DNA from 4 places in the Modestobacter sp. SYSU DS0511 genome. Region 1 is predicted to be linked to each of the others. Evidence: predicted binding sites of a transcription regulator. Region 1 holds the regulator's gene; each other region holds the start of a gene.
The links. Region 1 encodes LexA, which represses DNA repair genes until DNA is damaged. Its sites were predicted from a motif close to TCGAACANNTGTTCGA; they were not measured.

Region 1 (4,545 bases):
CGCGGACCGGTGAGGGGATCGAGGCGCTGCGCGACGTCGTCGCCGCCCGGCTGCCGCACCCGCACGTCGACGTCGACGTCCTCGTGCCCTACGACCGGGGTGACCTGGTCGCCCGGGTGCACCGGGACGGCGAGGTGCTCGCGGAGCGGCACGAGGCCGACGGCACGCGGCTCACCGCACGGGTCGACGACGGGCTGGCCGCGGCGCTCGACGAGTTCACCACCCCCGTCGCCGGCGGCTGACCGCCCGGGCCGGTGGCGCCGTCCGCCCGGGTGCCCGGGCGGCGGACTCGCCGGCCGGGGCCGGTGGCCGGCCCGACCACTGCGCGGCGCGACCTCGTCCGGTCGCGCCGCGCAGTGCTGTCCCGAGCGGGTCACGGAGAGGTCACGGTGCCGGTACCGTGACGTCGTGGCGAGCGGAGCGGTGCGCGTGAGCGGCAGCGCCGCCGGTGACCCCGCGTCCCGAGCCCCGCGGGTGGTCGGCATCGGCCGGCCCCCGTGGTGGCTGGCGCTGGTCTCCGCACTCGTCGCGGCCGCCATCACCGTGGACCTCCTCGCCGGTGGCCGGCTGGAACGGCTCGACGTGGCGGTCTCCGAGCAGGTCGGCTCCTGGGGGCTGCGCGACTCCGCCGCCTACTGGCCGGTGTGGGCGTTCACCCAGGCCGGCGGACGGGTCACCATCCTGCTGGTCCTGTTCGGTCTGGTCGGCTGGCTCTTCTGGCGGCAGCGCACGGTGGCCCCGCTGGTGCGCGTGCTGCTGGCCCTCGCGCTGCTGACGGCAGCGGTCTACGCCTTCAAGTGGGGCACCGGCCGCACCGCCCCGGCCTACCCGGGCTCGTACTTCCACCGGGGCGGGGAGAGCTTCCCGTCCGGGCACGTGGCGAACGCCGTGCTGATGTGGGGCGTGGCCCGCTGGCAGGTGGTCCAGTACGGCCTGAACCCCCGGCTGCAGCGGGCGGCCTGGCTGCTCAGCGTGCTGGGGCCGGTGGCCACCGGAGTGGCCATGGTGGCGCTGAACTTCCACTGGGTCACCGATGCGGTGGTGGGAGCGGCCGTCGGCATCGTGCTCTTGGGCGTGGTTCATGCACTCGACGCAGTCGTGGTGTCACGCTGGGTCCGTGCCAGAGTGGGCCGGCCGCACGCGTAGCCGCGCCGGCCGCCGTTGCCTGGCGGACGGGGCGCTCCTCGCCCTGCCCGCAGCGGTCTGGCTCGCGGTTCTGCCGCCATCGGCGGCGCTCGCCGAGGAAGCCGCGCCGAGCACGCGCTGCACCATCACCGACCCGCGGCTGCCGGAGATCTCCGGCCTGGCCAGCGCCGGGGAGACGCTCCTGGCGATGAACGATGGTGGTGACCGGGCGGAGGTCTACGTCCTCGACACCTCCTGCGCCGTCGCGGAGGTGCGGTCGGGGAGCGTCGACCCGTACGACCCCGAGGACCTCGCCCTGGCCGCGGACGGCACGGTCTGGCTGGCCGACATCGGGGACAACAACGCCGCCCGGGAGACCGTCGCGCTGATCGGGCTGCGCCCTGACGGCGGCACCACGCTCACCCGGCTCACCTACCCGGACGGGGCGCACGACGCCGAGGCGCTGCTGCTGGCGCCTGACGGCACGCCGTACCTGGTGACCAAGGAGGTGCTCGGCGCCTCCGGCGTGTACCGCCCGGATGCGCCGCTGGCCGACGGGGCCACGGTGCCGATGACCCGGGTGGTCGGGCTGGGCTTCACCCTGACCGGTACGCCGGGCGGGCCGGTCGGCCGCGCGGGGCAGCTGCTGGTGACCGGGGGCGCGGTGTCGGCGGACGGGCAGCGCATCGCCCTGCGCACCTACACCGACGCCTACGTCTGGACGCTGACCGGTTCCGACGTGCCCGGCGCGCTGTCCGGCGCGCCGGTCCGGATCGCGCTCCCCGACTCACCGCAGGGTGAGGCGATCACCTTCGCGGCGAACAACCGCGACCTGCTGGTCACCAGCGAGGGGCTGCCGGCGCCGGTGACCCTGGTCCCGGTGTCGGCTGAGCAGGCTACGAGCACCTCGATCGATCCGGCTCCCGGTGCCGGACCGACGGGGGAGCTGGTGACCGCGGCCCCCGGCGTCGCCCCGGTGACGGCCGGCATCATCGCGGCCGGGGTGGCCACCGTGTCCGTCTGGATCGGCGGGAAGTTCCGCCGCCGCCGGCGGGAGTGACCGGCCGCCGGCGGGAGTGACCGGCCGCCGGCGGGAGTGACCCGGCCGGCGGCCGACACCGGCGTCAGACCCGGCGCAGCACCGTCACGACCCGGCCGAGGACGGTGGCGTCGTCGCCGGGGATCGGCGCGTAGGCCGGGTTGTGCGGCAGCAGCCACACGTGCCCGTCGCGGCGCTTGTAGGTCTTCACGGTCGCCTCGCCGTCGATCATCGCCGCGACGATCTCGCCGTTCTCGGCGGTGGGCTGCTGGCGGACCACCACCCAGTCGCCGTCGCAGATCGCGGCCTCGACCATCGAGTCACCGGTGACCTTGAGCATGAACAGCGTGCCCTCACCGACCAGTTCGCGCGGCAGCGGGAAGACGTCTTCGACGGCCTGCTCCGCCAGGACCGGGCCACCGGCGGCGATGCGGCCCACCAGGGGCACGTAGGTGGGTGCCGAGGCGCCCGCCTCGTCGACGCCACTGGCCGCACCGGCGGCGGCGAGCGCATCCGCCGAGGCGTCGGCGCCGGCGGTCACGCCGTGCTCGCCCGGCAACCGGACGTCCAGTGCGCGCGGCCGGTTGGGGTCGCGGCGCAGCCAGCCCTTGCGCTGGAGCACCGAGAGCTGGTGGGCGACCGAGGAGGCGGAGGAGAGGCCGACGGCCTCGCCGATCTCGCGGACCGAGGGCGGGTAGCCACGGCGTTCGATGGAGTCGCGGATGACCTCCAGCACCCGGCGCTGGCGCTGGGTGAGCCCGTCGCCGGCCTCGCCGCGGTCGGGGAACTCGCGCACGGCCGCGCCGCCGGTGTCCGCTGTGGGCTCCGCCGCCTGCCCGGCCGGGCGCCTCCGGCGGCTCGACCCCTTGCGCTCGTCCGCCGTCCGGCCGTCGACCGCCATGTGTCCTCCTCGTCCGGCTGCGCGCGCAGCTGCCCGGTGGCATCCCGCCTGCCGGGGCGGGGTGGGACGCCGTCGTGGTCTCCCTGCGCACGGTAGCGGTTCGGCGGCGGGTCTTCAAACAGGTGTTCGAACACCCGCCGTGTCGGCGCACTCCTGTCGGTGCCGTGCGGTAGACATCGCACAGACGTTCGAATCGAACAGGCGTTCGAGATCGCACCCCCGGGTGCCTGCTGTGAGGAGTGCACCGATGGTCATCGCCGAGTACCCGGACGCCACCGTCGCCCCGCTCCGCCCGCCGCTCCGGCTGGTCTCGCCGGCGCCGACCGCCCGGACGGGGTCCGCCGGGCGGGTTGAGGCCCGCCCGGCCCGCCGCCCGCCGGTGCGTCCTGGTGGGCGGCCGATGTCCTCGCCGGGGGTCGCGGTCGCGCGGCCCGTCCGCGGTGGCGACTGCGGCCCGCCCCGGGCCGCCGCTCCGTGTCCGTCGGCCGGCGAGTGGGCGGAGCTGCCGCTGCGACTCACCCGCCGTGGCCGGCGCGCGGTGGCGGCGCTGTCGGTGGCGATCGGCCTGGGGGTGGCGGTGGGCACGCTCGCGGTGGTCGCCGACGGGGAGCCCGCGCTGCGGCTGGCCGGCGCCGGCACGGTGGTGGTCCAGCCGGGCGACACGCTCTGGTCGATCGCCGGTGACCTGGCGCCCGACGAGGACCGGCGGGCGGTGGTCGACGCGATCCTCGATCGAAACGACCTCCAGGACGTCGTGCTGCAGCCCGGTCAGGTGCTCGAGCTGCCCTGATGGGGTGCAGTGGGCCCGTCGCCGCGGGCCCGGGCTGTGACGGATGGGTGCGCGAGCGGCGGGCGGGTCAGCTGCGGAACACGACACGCACGACAGGGCTTGCACACCTGTAGGGGTGGCCGTACGGTTCCACCACAACATCTAGTGCTTACACGGATGTAAGTCGTCCACAGCCGCTCCACACGTTCTCCCCGGGCCATCCACCGGATGTCCCCGGAGCAGTCCACAGGAGCGGTCCACGGGCCGGTGTCCCACGGTGTCACAGCACCGCGGTGATCCCGGTCGCGACACCTCGGGAGGAGGTGGACCGGCAGTGCGTTGCCCCTTCTGCCACAACCCCGACAGCCGCGTCATCGACTCGCGCGAGACCGACGAGGGCGCGACCACCCGGCGGCGGCGTTCGTGCCCCGGCTGCGGGCGGCGGTTCACCACCGTCGAGGAGGCGGTCCTCGCCGTCGTGAAGCGCAGCGGCGTGAGCGAGCCGTTCACCCGCGCGAAGGTGGTCGCCGGTGTCCGCCGCGCCTGCCAGGGCCGCCCGGTCGACGAGCACCAGCTCGCGTTGCTGGCCCAGCAGGTCGAGGACGCCGTCCGCGCCACCGGGTGTGCCGAGATCCCCAGCCACGAGGTCGGCTTGGCGATCCTGGGCCCGCTGCGCGACCTGGACGAGGTCGCCTACCTCCGCTTCGCCAG
Region 2 (4,545 bases), on a different contig from region 1:
ACCCCGTCACCGAGCCGCCCTGAGCAGCGGGCGGCGGCAGCTCACCTTCCCGCGTCCACGCGTCCAGTGTGTGCCAGCACGGCGGCGGCCAGCGGCGGGAGCACCGGCGACGGCAGCGCGTGCCCCATGCCCGGGACGGTCACGAGGTGGGCGCCGGGGACGGCCTCGGCGATGCGACGGGCCGCCGGCGGCGGGTTGATCGGGTCGTTCGGCGCCTCGACGACCAGCGTCGGGACCGTCACCCGGGCGAGCTCCGCACCGCGGGCCAGCCCGGCCTGATCGGCCCGCGCGTGCGCCGCCGGGTTGTCGTGCCGACCGGCGTGCGCGATCACCCGTTCCTCCATCCGGCGGAACTCCTCGCCGTCGAAGGGGACGTCGGCGCCGTTCAGCAGCCGCCAGTGCTCGACCCGCCAGGCGATCTCGGCGTCCCGGTCGCGCGGGTCCGCCAGGTGCTCCCACAGCTCCAGCAGCCACGGGTCGGTCTCGGTGAAGGGCGCGGGCGCCGCGACGCCCTCCAGCACCGCGGTCGCGAAGACCGTGGCCGAGCGGAGCCGATCCGGGTGGTCGAGCAGGAGGAGCTGGACGAGCGTGCCGCCCATCGACATGCCCACCACGTGAGCGCGTGCGATGCCGAGTGCGTCCAGCACCCGCACCGCGTCCTCGGCGAGGTCGCGCACGGCGTAGGGCCGCTCGTCGAAGGCCCAGGTCGACCGCCCGGTGTCCCGGTGGTCGTACCGGACGACCCGGTGCCGTTCACCCAGCGCGCGGACCAGGTCGTGAGGCCACGTGCGGCCGGAGGCGTTGGCGCCCATGACGAGCAGCAGCGGCGAGCCGTCCGCCGGCCCGGTCACCTCCGTCCAGAGCCGGGCGCCCGGGGCGACCTCGACGAACGTCTCCACACCAGCAGGAGAGCACGCACCCGCCCGTGGACGCGACGCGTTTCCCGGCCGGGATGTCTCGCTGCGACACTTCGGGCGTGCTGATCAGTGACCTGGCGCCGGCGACGGAGGATGCACTGGCTGTCGAGCTGCTGACCTTGCAGCGGGCCGCCTACGCCGTCGAAGCCGAGCTGATCGGCGACGACCGGATCCCGGGGCTGCACGAGGACCTCCGGCAGCTGAGGGACGCCGATCTCTCGTGGTTGGGCAGCTGGATCGACGGGCGCCTCGTCGGTGCACTGGCCTGGACGGCCGACCCGGTGACCGTTGACGTCGACCGGCTTGTGGTCGCTCCCGCCATGCACCGCAGCGGTCTCGGCAGGGCACTCGTACGCGAGGTGCTCCGGCGGGCGGACGGGCGGGTGACCGTGGTGTCCACGGGACGCGACAACCTGCCCGCGCGTGCCCTGTACGAGTCGGTGGGCTTCACCGCGACAGAAGACATCCAGGTGCTCCCAGACTTGTGGGTCACTCGTTTCACCCATCGCCCGTGAACGAACGGCACTCACCTGATGCGAGCCGTTCGGAGTTCACTCGATCAGGGTCGGGACGCGCGCAACCGGTTCAGGTGAGCAGTGGTCCGATGAGGATCTCGGTGCCGTCGGGTCGCCAGGTGCGCCATCGGCCGTCGGGTTGTCGCTGGACCCGGAATCCGTGGTGGACCTTGGTGTGGTGCCGTTCGCACAGCAGCGCGGAGTTGCTCAGGTTGGTCTCGCCGCCGTGCAGCCAGTGGACGAGGTGGTGGACATCGCACCACCAGGTCGGGGCGCCGCAGCCGGTGAACACGCAGCCCTTGTCCCGCCGCTCGACCGCCTTGCGGAGTCCGGGGGTGACGACCCGGTAGTCCCGGCCCAGGTCCAGCGGCACACCGTCAGGCCCCATCACGATCCGGGAGACGCTGCCGTCACAGGCGAGGTAGCGGGCGCGGGCGGCGGAGATGGTCGCCCCGAACCCCGTCTGCGCAGCCCCCGGGCCGGTCGCGTCGTCGACGAGGTCGTCCAGGTCGATCCCGACGACCACGTGCGGCTTCACCGTCCGCAGCGTCGGCAGGCCACCGGAGGCGAGCTGGTTGTCGCACAACTGCACCAGCGCATCAGCCTGCTGCTGGGACCGCGTCCGGGTGTCACCCTTCGGCCGGTTCGCCTGCACCAGCGACTCCACCGCCGCCTGCAGCTTCTCCCCACCGACGGCGTCCAGGTCGAACCGGCCGGTGACGCTGCCATCGGCATGCTTGGCGATCGACAACCGCCGCCCCTCCGTGGGGTCGGGCTCCGGCCCATCCGGATCCAGCGCGGCGTCGAACAGCGCCACCGCGGTCTTCAGCACCTCATGCGGCGCCCCGGCCGCGATCTGCGCCCACGTCTGGTCGAACGCGCCCAGATCGACCCCCTGCGCCTCGGCTGCGGCGACCTCGCCGGGCCCCACCTTCTCCGCCACCACGTTCACCTGCGCCGCGGTCACCTCCCCCGCCGCGAACTCCGCCGCCAACACCGGGAAGAACTCCAGCACCCGCCCCGCCCGCACCACCCGCGACGCCTCGGCCGGGGCCAGCCGCGCATGCCCGATCAACCACGACCGCATGCTCTTGAGCCCGTCGTGCTCGGCGGCCTGGGTGGACTCCGCGTGCCGGACCGTGCGGGTCAACTCCGCCGCGACCCGGTTCGCCACCGACACCAGCAGCGCCGTCCGATCCAGGGTCCGCTTGTTCGTGAGCCCCTGCAGCTCCTCGGCCGCCAGCGAGTCCAACGCCGACAGCAGCTCCGACCCGAACACGTCATCGGCCGGCAGCTCGGCCGCCACGTTCGGTGCGGGGGCGTCCAGGGTCAACGACTCGCCCACGGACACCCCCTGCGTCATTCGAATGTGTGTTCGAAGTCTACCGCCCCACGACCCCGCTCACCGGGCGGAGCCCCAGCTCAGATGCCTGTCCACAGATCCGCGACGGTTCTTGACGGACTCCCCCGGAGCGCTGGGGAGAGCCACCGGACCGCTCCGACGAGGCCGGCCGCCGACGCCGGGCACGGGCCCACCACCAGACGGCGGCAGGGTGAGCCCCGAGGAGTTGTCACCGGGCAGTGGAGAATGCCCGGCATGACCCACGTGCTCGACCCGAACGCGCTGGCCGGGTCCGGCGGCGCCCCGGGCACCCCACCCGACCCGTTCGCCGACGTGACCCGCTCGGACGACGCCTTCCGCGCCTTCCTGCACGGGCTGCCCGGCGTCGACCAGGTGGGCGCCCAGCAGCGGGTCGCCGTTCTGGGCTCCCGTTCGATCAAGAGCACCGCGAAGGCCTGGGCGATCGACACCGCGATCTCGATGGTCGACCTGACCACCCTCGAGGGCGCCGACACCCCCGGCAAGGTGCGCAGCCTCGCCGCCAAGGCCCGCCGCCCCGATCCGGAGGACCTCACCTGCCCGGCCGTCGCCGCGGTCTGCGTCTACGGCGACCTCGCCGGAGTGGCCAAGGAGGCGCTGGCCGGCACCGACATCAACGTCGCCGCCGTCGCCACCGCTTTCCCCAGCGGCCGCGCCAGCCGGGCGGTCAAGCTCGCCGACGTCCGGGACGCGGTCGCGAACGGCGCCGACGAGATCGACATGGTCATCGACCGCGGGGCGTTCCTGTCCGGCCGCTACCTCGACGTGTTCGAGGAGATCGTCGCGGTGAAGGAGGCCTGCGGACCCGCGCACCTCAAGGTCATCCTGGAGACCGGCGAGCTGGTCACGCTGGACAACGTCCGTCGCGCCTCGTGGCTGGCGATGCTCGCCGGCGGCGACTTCATCAAGACCTCCACCGGCAAGATCTCCCCCGCCGCCACGCTGCCGGTCTGCCTGGTGATGATGGAGGCGGTCCGCGACTTCCGCGCCGCCACCGGCCGCCAGGTCGGCGTCAAGCCAGCCGGCGGCATCCGGACCACGAAGGACGCCGTCAAGCACCTGGTGCTGGTCAACGAGACCGCCGGTGCCGACTGGCTCTCCCCCGACTGGTTCCGCCTCGGCGCCTCCAGCCTGCTCAACGACCTGCTCCTGCAGCGCCAGAAGCTCCGCACCGGCCACTACTCCGGCCCCGACCACGTGAGCGTGGACTGATGACCTCCCCCACCTCGAGCCTGTTCGAGTACGCGCCGGCCCCGGAGTCCCGCTCCATCGTCGACCTCGAGCCCAGCTACGGCCTGTTCGTCGACGGTGAGTTCACCCCTGGCGCCGGCACCCCGCTGAAGACCGTCAACCCGGCCACCGAGGAGGTGCTCAGCGAGGTCGCCGTGGGGTCCGAGGAGGACGTCGACCGCGCCGTCCGCGCCGCCCGCCGCGCGTTCACCCGGGTCTGGGGGCCGATGCGCCCGGCCGACCGCGGCAAGTACCTGTTCCGCATCGCCCGGCTGCTGCAGGAACGGGCCCGGGAGTTCGCCGTCCTGGAGAGCCTCGACAACGGCAAGCCGATCCGGGAGAGCCGGGACGTCGACGTTCCGCTCGCCGCGGCGCACTTCTTCTACCACGCGGGCTGGGCCGACAAGCTGGAGCACGCGGGGCTCGGGCCGACCCCGCGGCCGCTCGGCGTGGCCGGCCAGGTCATCCCGTGGAACTTCCCGTTGCTCATGCTGGCGTGGAA
Region 3 (4,545 bases), on a different contig from region 1:
CCATCAGCCCGGGCAGCGGCGCGGTCCCGTGCGCGTAGGGAGTGCCGCCGACCTCGTCCGTGCGGGCGCCGGCAACGAGGCCGAGCGGCTGGCGATCCTGCGCGCCACGAGGCCTCCGTGCGGTAGCAGGTGGCCGACCTCCAGGAAGCGCTCGCCGTCATCCACCACCAGGTCGACATCTACCTCGCCCACCTCGCCGCCGACACCGCAGACCCCTCTGGCTCGACGGCCCGACGTGCGAGCCGGTGCCCGACCGCTGGCCCGCCTCAGCTGCTCGTCGGGCACTGCAGGTTGACCGGGTTGCCGTCCGGGTCGAGCACGTGCGCCACGCGCATGCCCCACGCCATGTCCGTCGGGCCTCCGGTGACCGAGCCACCGTGCGAGCGCACGGCGTCCAGGAGCGCGTCGACGTCGTCAACGCCGATCCCCAGCAGGGTCCGGTTGCCGGCGGGCGGCTCGGCCTCCCGGACGAGCCCCAGCACCGAGTCGCCGATGCGCAGGCCGAGGAAGAACGGTGGGTCGCCGGCGTCTGCCGGCGGGGTCCGCTCGACCACCTCCGCGCCCAGGACGCCGACGTAGAAGTCCCGCAGGCGTTCCGGGTCGGGGGTGAGCAGCATGGGCAGGATCGTGGGCACGGGATCTCCTCCGGTTCGGTCGTCTCGCAACACCGACTCCGGACCGACGCGGAAGTCATCGCCCCGGGCTCCGGCCCGCCCGATGGGCGTCGTCACCGCGAGTTGAGCCGGGCCGCCTGGCGGGTGAGGTGGTCGCGCTCGGCCGCGTTGCCGGCCCGGGCCGCCGCCTCGGCGTAGAGCCGCGCCGCCGTCGCCGGGTCGCCGTCCCGCTCGTGCAGGTACGCGGCCACCGCGCGGTGGCGGGGGAGCGCGTCGTCCAGCTCGGCGAGCGCCGCCAGACCGGCGCGGGCGCCGTCGGCCTCGCCGACGGCAACGGCCCGGTTCAGCCGGGCCACGGGGCTGCCGGTCAGCCGGACCAGCTCGTCGTACCACTCGACGATCTGCACCCAGTCGGTCTCCGCGGCGGTCTGCGCGTCGGCGTGCAGCGCGGCGATCGTGGCCTGGGCCTGGTACTCACCCAGCCGGTCCCTGGCCAGCGCCGCCTGCAGCACCTCGACGCCCTCGGTGATCAGCGCGGCGTCCCACCGGCCCCGGTCCTGCTCGGCGAGCGGCACGAGGCTGCCGTCGGCCGCCGTGCGAGCCGCGCGCCGCGCGTGGTGCAGCAGCATCAGCGCGAGCAGCCCGGCCACCTCCGGGTGATCGACCGCGCCCGCGAGCTGCCGGGTCAGCCGGATCGCCTCCGCGGCGAGGTCGACGTCACCGGAGTAGCCCTCGTTGAACACGAGGTACAGCACTCGCAGCACCGTGACGACGTCGCCGGGGGAGTCGAACCGGACGCCGGAGACGGTGCGCTTGGCCCGGCTGATCCGCTGGGCCATCGTCGCCTCGGGCACCAGGTACGCCTGCGCGATCTGCCGGGTGGTGAGCCCGCCGACGGCGCGCAGGGTGAGCGCCACCGCCGACGCCGGCGTCAGCGACGGGTGGGCGCACAGGAAGTACAGCTGCAGCGTGTCGTCCGCCCAGGGCACCGGCCCGGACGGTGGCTCGTCGGCGACCCTCTCCTCCCGGCGCCGACGGGTGGTCTCCGCCCGGGTCGCGTCCAGGAACTTGCGCCAGGCCACGGTGACCAGCCAGCCCGTCGGGTCCCGCGGCGGGGTGGCCGGCCAGCTGCGGACCGCCTCGACCAGCGCCTCCTGGACGGCGTCCTCGGCCGCCGCGAAGTCGGCTCCGCGGCGGACGAGGACGCCGAGCACGCCCGGGACGAGACTCCGGAGCAGGACCTCGTCCACGGCCAGGGTCACTCGGTGACGGTGGGCGGCGCGCCCAGGAACGGCCGCAGCTCCAGCCACTCACGGATCGGCTCCCCGCCCGGTCCAGGGGCGGCCGACAGCTCGCCGGCCAGCTCGACGGCGCGCTCCTGGGTGTCGACGTCGATCACCATCCAGCCGGCGATGAGGTCCTTGGTCTCGGCGAACGGGCCGTCGGTGACCGGCGGGCGGCCCTCGCCGTCGTACCGCACCCACAGGCCCTCGGGAGCCAGGGCCTGCCCGTCGACGAACTCGCCGGTCTCGGTCAGCTTCGTCGCGAAGTCGCTCATGTACTGGACGTGGGCCGAGACCTCGTCCGGCGTCCACTGGTCCATCGGCGCGCAGTCGAGCGACTTCGACGTGCTCCGGTAGTGCTTGAGCAGCAGGTACTTGGCCATCGTGGTCCTCCTCGGTGTGCTGCGGCCCATCGTGGCCGCGGACACCCCGGGGACGGAACCGGCTGCGTGTTCTCGACATCGGGCGATCGCCCGAAGGCGACCGGCCGCCTGTCAAGGCCTCCGACTGATCTGTGGACAGGCTCCTGACCTGCGAATTCGTGTTGTCGGCGGCCGCTCGGACCGGTATTCTTCGTACACACGTTCGAATCGACGGGAGGTGCTCGGTGAGCGAGTTGACGTCGGCGCTGGATGCCCTCGCGGCCGAGGGCCTGCACGGTTTGACCGATGGTGAGGTGTTGGACCGGACGGGGTTGCTGGTGGCCGTGGCGAACCGGGTGGCTGCGGAGCTGACCCGCACGGTGCGGCACGCGGAGGCCACCCAGGCGGCGGAGCGCGACGGGCTGAAGAGCATGCGGTCGTGGTTGATCGGGCACGTGCGGCTGGCGCCGGTCGAGGCGTCGCGGATCGTGCGGTCTGGGCGGGCGCTGGAGCACTTCCCCGTGCTGGCCGAGGGGTTCGCGGCCGGTGTGGTGACTGCGGCGCAGGTGAACGTGCTGGCGGAGAGGGTCGGCCCTGGTGAGGTGGCGAAGGCCCACGAGCAGGGCATCGACCTCGCGGAGTTCGACCGGACCTGGGCGGTGATCGCCGCCGGTGCGCCACATGAGTCGTTGAAGGTTGCGGTGCAGCTGTTCGAGGACGCCCTGGATCCTGACGGGCCGGAGCCGGACCCGACGGAGGGTCGGCGGTTCACCATCGTCAAGCACGCCGACGGCAGCGTCACGGGTCGGTTCGAGCTGGATGCCGTGGGTGGGGAGAAGGTGCAGGCCGCGATCGAGTCCCACGTGCAGGCCGACCGGCCGAAGGGGGACACCCGGAACCGGTCCCAGCAGCAGGCTGATGCGTTCGTGCAGGTGTGTGACAACCAGCTGGCCTCGGGCAACCTGCCGACGCTGCGGACGGTGAAGCCGCACGTGGTGCTGCAACTGAACCTGGACGATGCGGTCGACCCGGCCACCGGTCCCGGCGCCGCGCAGACCGGATTCGGGGCCAGCATCTCCGCCGCCCGGGCGCGGTGGCTGGCGTGCGACGGCAGCATCTCCCGGATCGTGATGGGCCCCGACGGCACTCCACTGGACCTGGGTCGGGACCACCGGGTGGTCACCCCGGGACTGCGCAAGGCGGTGGAGCGGCGGGACAAGGGATGCGTGTTCACCGGGTGCGGTGCGCCGACCTGGTGGTGCGACGTCCACCACCTCATCCACTGGCTGCACGGTGGTGAGACGTCGTTGAACAACTCAGCCCTGCTGTGTGAACGCCACCACACCAAGGTGCACCACGGGTTCCGGGTCCAGCGACAACCCGATGGCCGATGGCGCACCTGGCGCCCCGACGGCACCGAGATCCTCATCGGACCCCTGCTCTGACCTGCTCGTCACCCGCGTCCGGACGCAGCCCCGCTGCGCCCGGACGTCGGTGTGCACGTCGGTCCCCCCTGCTGAGCCGGTCTGCCGCCGGCGGGTGAGTGGACGGTCCCGAGGCGGCCGGTGAGCCCCGGCTGGTCGCCCCGGTCGGACGCCGTCGTCAACCCTCGGCAGTCCCCTCCGACGGCGGGGACCCGTCGGACTCGTCGTACCGGGTGTAGATGGCGGCCATCGAACCGGACGGGTCCAGCCGGGCGAGGACGGCGTCGCCGATTGCGGCGAGCTGGTCGATCTGCTCCACGTCGAGGGCGTCGATGACGTGGTGCCGGACGGTGGCCGCGTGGCCGGGGGCTGCCTCCTGCACCTTCGCCCAGCCCGGGCCGGTGAGCCGGGCGTTGGTCGCCCGCCGGTCCTCCGGGCAGGGGACGCGCTCGACCAGGCGGCGGGTCTCCAGCCGGCTGACCACGTGCGAGAGCCGGGGGAGGGTGGCGTTGGTGTGCCGGGCCAGCTCGGTCATCCGCAGGCTCCGGTCGCGTGCCTCGGAGAGCACTGCCAGCACGTAGTACTCGAAGTGCGTGAGGTCGGAGTCCCGGCGCAGCTGCGCATCCAGCGCACCGGGCAGCAGCTCGAGTACGCCGATGAGGCGTACCCACGCGCGCATCTCACGCCGGTCGAGCCAGGGGGTCTCCATGGCACCATCCTCAACCCGCATGGTTGTAGAAACAAGTTCCCTCGGGCATGCTCTCACTTGTAACGACAACCAATGCTCTTGGCGCGCCTCGCGGCCGGCCTCCGCGCCAGCCCGGGTACCCGGCCGACACCTGCACCCCCAACGCCCTCGCAC
Region 4 (4,545 bases), on a different contig from region 1:
CCCCCCCCCCCCCCTCCGGCGGGTGTCGCGCGGCACGGTTGACCGGCCGCCGGGCGGGCATGATCGGGCAGCCACCCCGTCCCGCCCGCCAGGAGGCCCCCGCATGCCCGAGCCCGTCGAGTTCTCCGTCTGGGCCCCGCTGCCCGAGCGGGTGCGCCTGCAGGTCGACGGCCAGGTGCACGACATGCAGCGCGACGACGAGGGCTGGTGGCGGGCCACCGTGCCCGCGGAGCCCGAGAGCGACTACGGCTTCCTGCTGGACGACAACGAGACGCCCCGCCCCGACCCGCGCTCCCGCCGCCAGCCCGACGGCGTGCACGGGCTGTCCCGCCGCTTCGACCCCGCGACGTACTCGTGGGGCGACGCCGCCTGGACCGGCCGGCCGCTCGCCGGGGGCGTCGTCTACGAGATGCACGTCGGCACGTTCACCCCCGAGGGGACGCTGGACGCCGCGATCGACCGGCTCGGCCACCTGGTCGACCTCGGCGTCGACTTCGTCGAGCTGCTGCCGGTCAACGCCTTCAACGGCACCCACAACTGGGGGTACGACGGCGTCGCCTGGTACGCCGTGCAGGAGACCTACGGCGGCCCGGCCGCCTACCAGCGGTTCGTCGACGCCTGCCACCAGCGCGGCCTGGGCGTGATCCAGGACGTCGTCTACAACCACCTCGGCCCGTCGGGGAACTACCTGCCCGAGTTCATGCCGATCTTCAGCGAGGGCGGGGCGAACACCTGGGGCAACTCGGTCAACCTGTCCGGCCCCGACTCGGACGAGGTGCGCCGTTACATCCTCGACAACGTGCAGATGTGGCTGCGCGACATGCACGTCGACGGGCTACGGCTGGACGCCGTGCACGCGCTGGTCGACGAGCGCGCGACGCACGTGCTGGAGGAGATGGCGATCGAGACCGAGAAGCTGTCGGTCGCGCTCGGCCGCCCGCTGACGCTGATCGCCGAGAGCGACCTCAACGACCCCCGGCTGGTCACCCCCCGGGTGGCCGGCGGCACCGGCATCGACGCGCAGTGGAGCGACGACTTCCACCACTCGCTGCACACCCAGCTGACCGGTGAGGCGCAGGGCTACTACGCGGACTTCGCCGACGCCGGCCTCGAGGGCCTGGCCCGGGTGCTCACCGGCGCCTACTTCCACGCCGGCGACTGGTCCAGCTTCCGCCGCCGCCACCACGGCCGGCCGGTCGACACCACCCAGCTGCCGGGCTGGAAGTTCCTCGGGTACCTGCAGGACCACGACCAGATCGGCAACCGCGCCGTCGGCGACCGGATCTCGGCCTCCCTCTCCCCCGGCCTGCTCGCCGTCGGCGCCACCCTGGTGCTGACCAGCCCGTTCACGCCGATGCTGTTCATGGGCGAGGAGTGGGGCGCCTCGACGCCGTGGCAGTTCTTCACCAGCCACCCGGAGCCGGAGCTGGGCAAGGCCACCGCCGAGGGCCGGATCGGCGAGTTCGCCGCGCACGGGTGGGACGCCGCCGTCGTCCCCGACCCGCAGGACCCGGAGACCTTCACCCGCTCCAAGCTCGACTGGTCCGAGCTGGCGCAGGAGCCGCACGCCGCCCTGCTGGCCACCCACAAGACGCTGCTGGCGCTGCGCAAGCAGCACCCCGAACTGCTCGACCCCGATCTGTCCACGACGGGCGTCACCTGGGACGACGACGAGCGCTGGGTAGTCGTCGAGCGCGGGTCGCTGCGCGTGGTGGCCAACCTGTCGGGTGAGCAGCGGCGGATCGAGCTGGACGCGGCGGCCGGTGAGGTGCTGTTCAGCACCGGCGAAGCGCCGGGGCTGGACGGCGCGACCGTGACCGTGCCCGCCGAGAGCGCGGCCGTGGTCAGCACCCGCTGACGGTGCACGAGCTCCCCCGCGACCCCGCCGGCCTGGCCGACGCCTACCGGGTCGCGCCGGGCCGGCACCTGCGGGTCGACTTCATCGCCTCGCTGGACGGCGCGATCAGCGTCGACGGGCGCAGCGGACCGCTGGGCTCCGACGGCGACCGCCGGGTGTTCCGCACCCTGCGGGCGCTGTCCGACGCCGTGCTCGTCGGGGCCGGGACGGCGGCGGCCGAGGGGTACCGCCCGGTGCTCCCGGACTCCACCGTCGGCCGGCTGCGCACGTCGCTGGGTCGCGAGGCGGTGATGCCGGTGGTGGTCGTGTCGCGGCGGGCGTCGCTGCGGCCGGACGACCAGCTGGTGACCGACGCCGTCGTGCCCACCGTGCTGATCACCTGCGCTGCGGCCGACCGTGGGCGGCGGGAGGCACTGTCCGCTGCCGGGGTCGAGGTGCTCGTCTGCGGTGACGACGACGTCGACCTGCCCGCAGCGCTGGACGCCCTGGCCGCACGGGGGCTGGAGCAGCTGGTCTGCGAGGGCGGGCCGGCGCTGGTCCAGGCGGCGCTGACCGCGGACGTGGTCGACGAGCTGAACCTGTCGATCTCCCCGCTGCTGGTCGGCGGCGGGCCCGGGCTCGTGCCCGCCGGGCTCGCCACCCCGCTGCGGGCCGAGCTGCTCCAGGCGCTCACCGAGGAGGGCGTCCTCTTCACCCGTTACGCGCTGCGCTGATCTCGCGACCAGCCGCCGCAGGTGGCGCGACCCGGCGTCCCGCCGAGCCCCGTCCTGGTGCGGGTCAACGGTCGGACGGACGGCACACGGTGCGACCGCCGCTTGACTGACCTGCCGGAACTGTCGTACCTCGAACGTATGTTCGGATCGTGTCGCGGAGGCGTGGGTCGAGCGTGGTCGAGGGGGTGTTGCTCGACTGGGTGGTGGAGCACCCGGTCGAGCCGTCCCGGCTGCCGGCGGGGTGGCTGAGTGATGAGGAGCTGGCCGCGGAGTTGCAGCGGGTGCAGCAGCGCCGCGCTCGGGACGCCGCCTACGAGGCGGAGCTGATCCTGGGCCTGGCGGCTGACCGTCCGGGGTCGGCTGATCCGCCGCCGGACCATCCGGGTGCGCGGCGGGCGGGGTGGACCGTGCAGCCGGCCGAGGGTGAGGTGAGTGAGTTCTTCACCGCCGAGCTGGCCACCGTGCTCAACGCCGGTCGGGGAACGGCGGCGGTGCGGTTGACCCGGGCGCTGGTGTGGCGGGACAAGCTGCCGGCGACCTTCGCCGCCCTGCGGGCCGGTGAGCTGGACGAGCGGCGGGCGCAGCAGCTCGCCGATGCGTTGCAGCACACCAGTGCCGAGGTCGCCCGGCGGGTGGAGGACGCGCTGCTGGGTGAGGCGACCGACGTGTCGGTGACCGGGCTGGGCAAGCGCGCCACCGAGCTGATGCTGCGGTTCGATGCGGCCGCGGCCGAAGAGGCGCGGGTGGAGGCGGAGAAGAGCGCCGACGTGCGGTTGTACCCCTCGGCCGCCGACGGGCGGTCGGTGCTGGCCGCGGACCTGCCCAGCGACGAGGCCGCCGAGTGCCACGATCTGCTCGACCAGTTGGCGCGGATGCTCAAGGCCGACGGTGACCCCCGGCCGATCGGGGCGCTGCGCACCCACGTGCTGTCGGCGCTGGTCCGCCGCCCCGCCGATCACGGCCTGCCGCTGGTGGCGGCGAACCTGACGGTCACCGCTGCGCTGGAGGCGCTGGAGGGCGGGGTGACGCCGGGTGAGGTGAACGGGCTGCCGATCACCGCCGCCCACCTGCGCGACCTGCTGGCGCGGGTCGGCGCTCTCGGGCTCACCGCTCCTGAGGGCGGCACCCTCACGTTCGCGATCACCGGCCCCGACGGCGAACTGCTGGCCACCGTCACTCCCGCGGAGCTGGCTCGGCTGGCCAAGCGCGGCTGCCCGCAGCACCCCGACGAACCGTGCGACTGCCCGGTGCTGGGCCCGCCACCACCCACCGAGCGCTACGAGCCCACCGCACGGCAACGGGCCTTCGTGACCACCCGCGACCGGCGCTGCCGCTTCCCCAACTGCGGGCAGCGCGTGGGGTGGGCCGACCTCGACCACGTCGTCCCACACGCCTGCGGCGGTGAGACCGACTGCGCCAACCTCTGCTGCCTGTGCCGCAGCCACCACCGGCTCAAGACCTTTGCTCCCGGCTGGCGGTTCGCCATGACCCCCGACGGCACGCTGCAGGTCACCACCCCGAGCGGGGTCACCCGCACCACCCGACCACCCGGCCTCCGACCACGGGAGCCCCAACCGGCAGCCGGGCCCGAACCACCCGCGCCCGGACCACGAGCACCCGAGCCCACCGACGGACCGGGACCGCCGCGGACACTCGGGGACGATCCCCCGCCGTTCTGACCGTCACGGGAACGTCGGCTCCCGTGAACCCGGTGGTCACGGCTGCCGGCCGGATCCACCGTGCCCGGGGTGGCGGTCACCCCGCGTGGCGAGTTCAGCAGCAAGGAGGCCAACGAGCTGCATGCGCCGCCGAACTGGCACCCTTCTACCTCGGCAGCTGCGGCTTCCGGCCGGCCAGCGCGGGGTTGAGGGCGTTGTAGCGGCTCGCGGCCCCAGACCTCGGTCCCGACCGCTCCGGGCTGCTTGACTGGCCGGCATGGACCTGCCCGTGCTGCCCCCGGTCAAGCCGATGCTC

Region 2: ACI783_RS02455 (DUF222 domain-containing protein) is a predicted target of LexA. The motif match lies at 2,796-2,811, and genes of this name have one in related genera.
Region 3: ACI783_RS06620 (DUF222 domain-containing protein) is a predicted target of LexA. The motif match lies at 2,471-2,486, and genes of this name have one in related genera.
Region 4: ACI783_RS16500 (DUF222 domain-containing protein) is a predicted target of LexA. The motif match lies at 2,702-2,717, and genes of this name have one in related genera.

The regions. Positions count from the first base shown of each region.
Region 1 covers NZ_JBJGZY010000038.1:14,766-19,310, forward strand. The annotation lists gene hflX (GTPase HflX) at 1-242, shown strand, start outside; gene ACI783_RS16395 (phosphatase PAP2 family protein) at 409-1,146, shown strand; gene ACI783_RS16400 (hypothetical protein) at 1,118-2,185, shown strand; gene lexA (transcriptional repressor LexA) at 2,250-3,065, opposite strand; gene ACI783_RS16410 (LysM peptidoglycan-binding domain-containing protein) at 3,313-3,855, shown strand; gene nrdR (transcriptional regulator NrdR) at 4,169-4,545, shown strand, end outside.
Region 2 covers NZ_JBJGZY010000003.1:69,509-74,053, forward strand. The annotation lists gene ACI783_RS02445 (alpha/beta fold hydrolase) at 42-899, opposite strand; gene ACI783_RS02450 (GNAT family N-acetyltransferase) at 977-1,432, shown strand; gene ACI783_RS02455 (DUF222 domain-containing protein) at 1,503-2,711, opposite strand; gene deoC (deoxyribose-phosphate aldolase) at 3,030-4,025, shown strand; gene ACI783_RS02465 (aldehyde dehydrogenase family protein) at 4,025-4,545, shown strand, end outside.
Region 3 covers NZ_JBJGZY010000009.1:65,600-70,144, forward strand. The annotation lists gene ACI783_RS06600 (hypothetical protein) at 1-4, opposite strand, end outside; gene ACI783_RS06605 (VOC family protein) at 267-635, opposite strand; gene ACI783_RS06610 (RNA polymerase sigma factor) at 728-1,876, opposite strand; gene ACI783_RS06615 (YciI family protein) at 1,873-2,280, opposite strand; gene ACI783_RS06620 (DUF222 domain-containing protein) at 2,505-3,704, shown strand; gene ACI783_RS06625 (MarR family winged helix-turn-helix transcriptional regulator) at 3,862-4,392, opposite strand.
Region 4 covers NZ_JBJGZY010000039.1:93-4,637, forward strand. The annotation lists gene treZ (malto-oligosyltrehalose trehalohydrolase) at 104-1,858, shown strand; gene ACI783_RS16495 (dihydrofolate reductase family protein) at 1,861-2,571, shown strand; gene ACI783_RS16500 (DUF222 domain-containing protein) at 2,721-4,250, shown strand; gene ACI783_RS16505 (ATP-dependent DNA ligase) at 4,507-4,545, shown strand, end outside.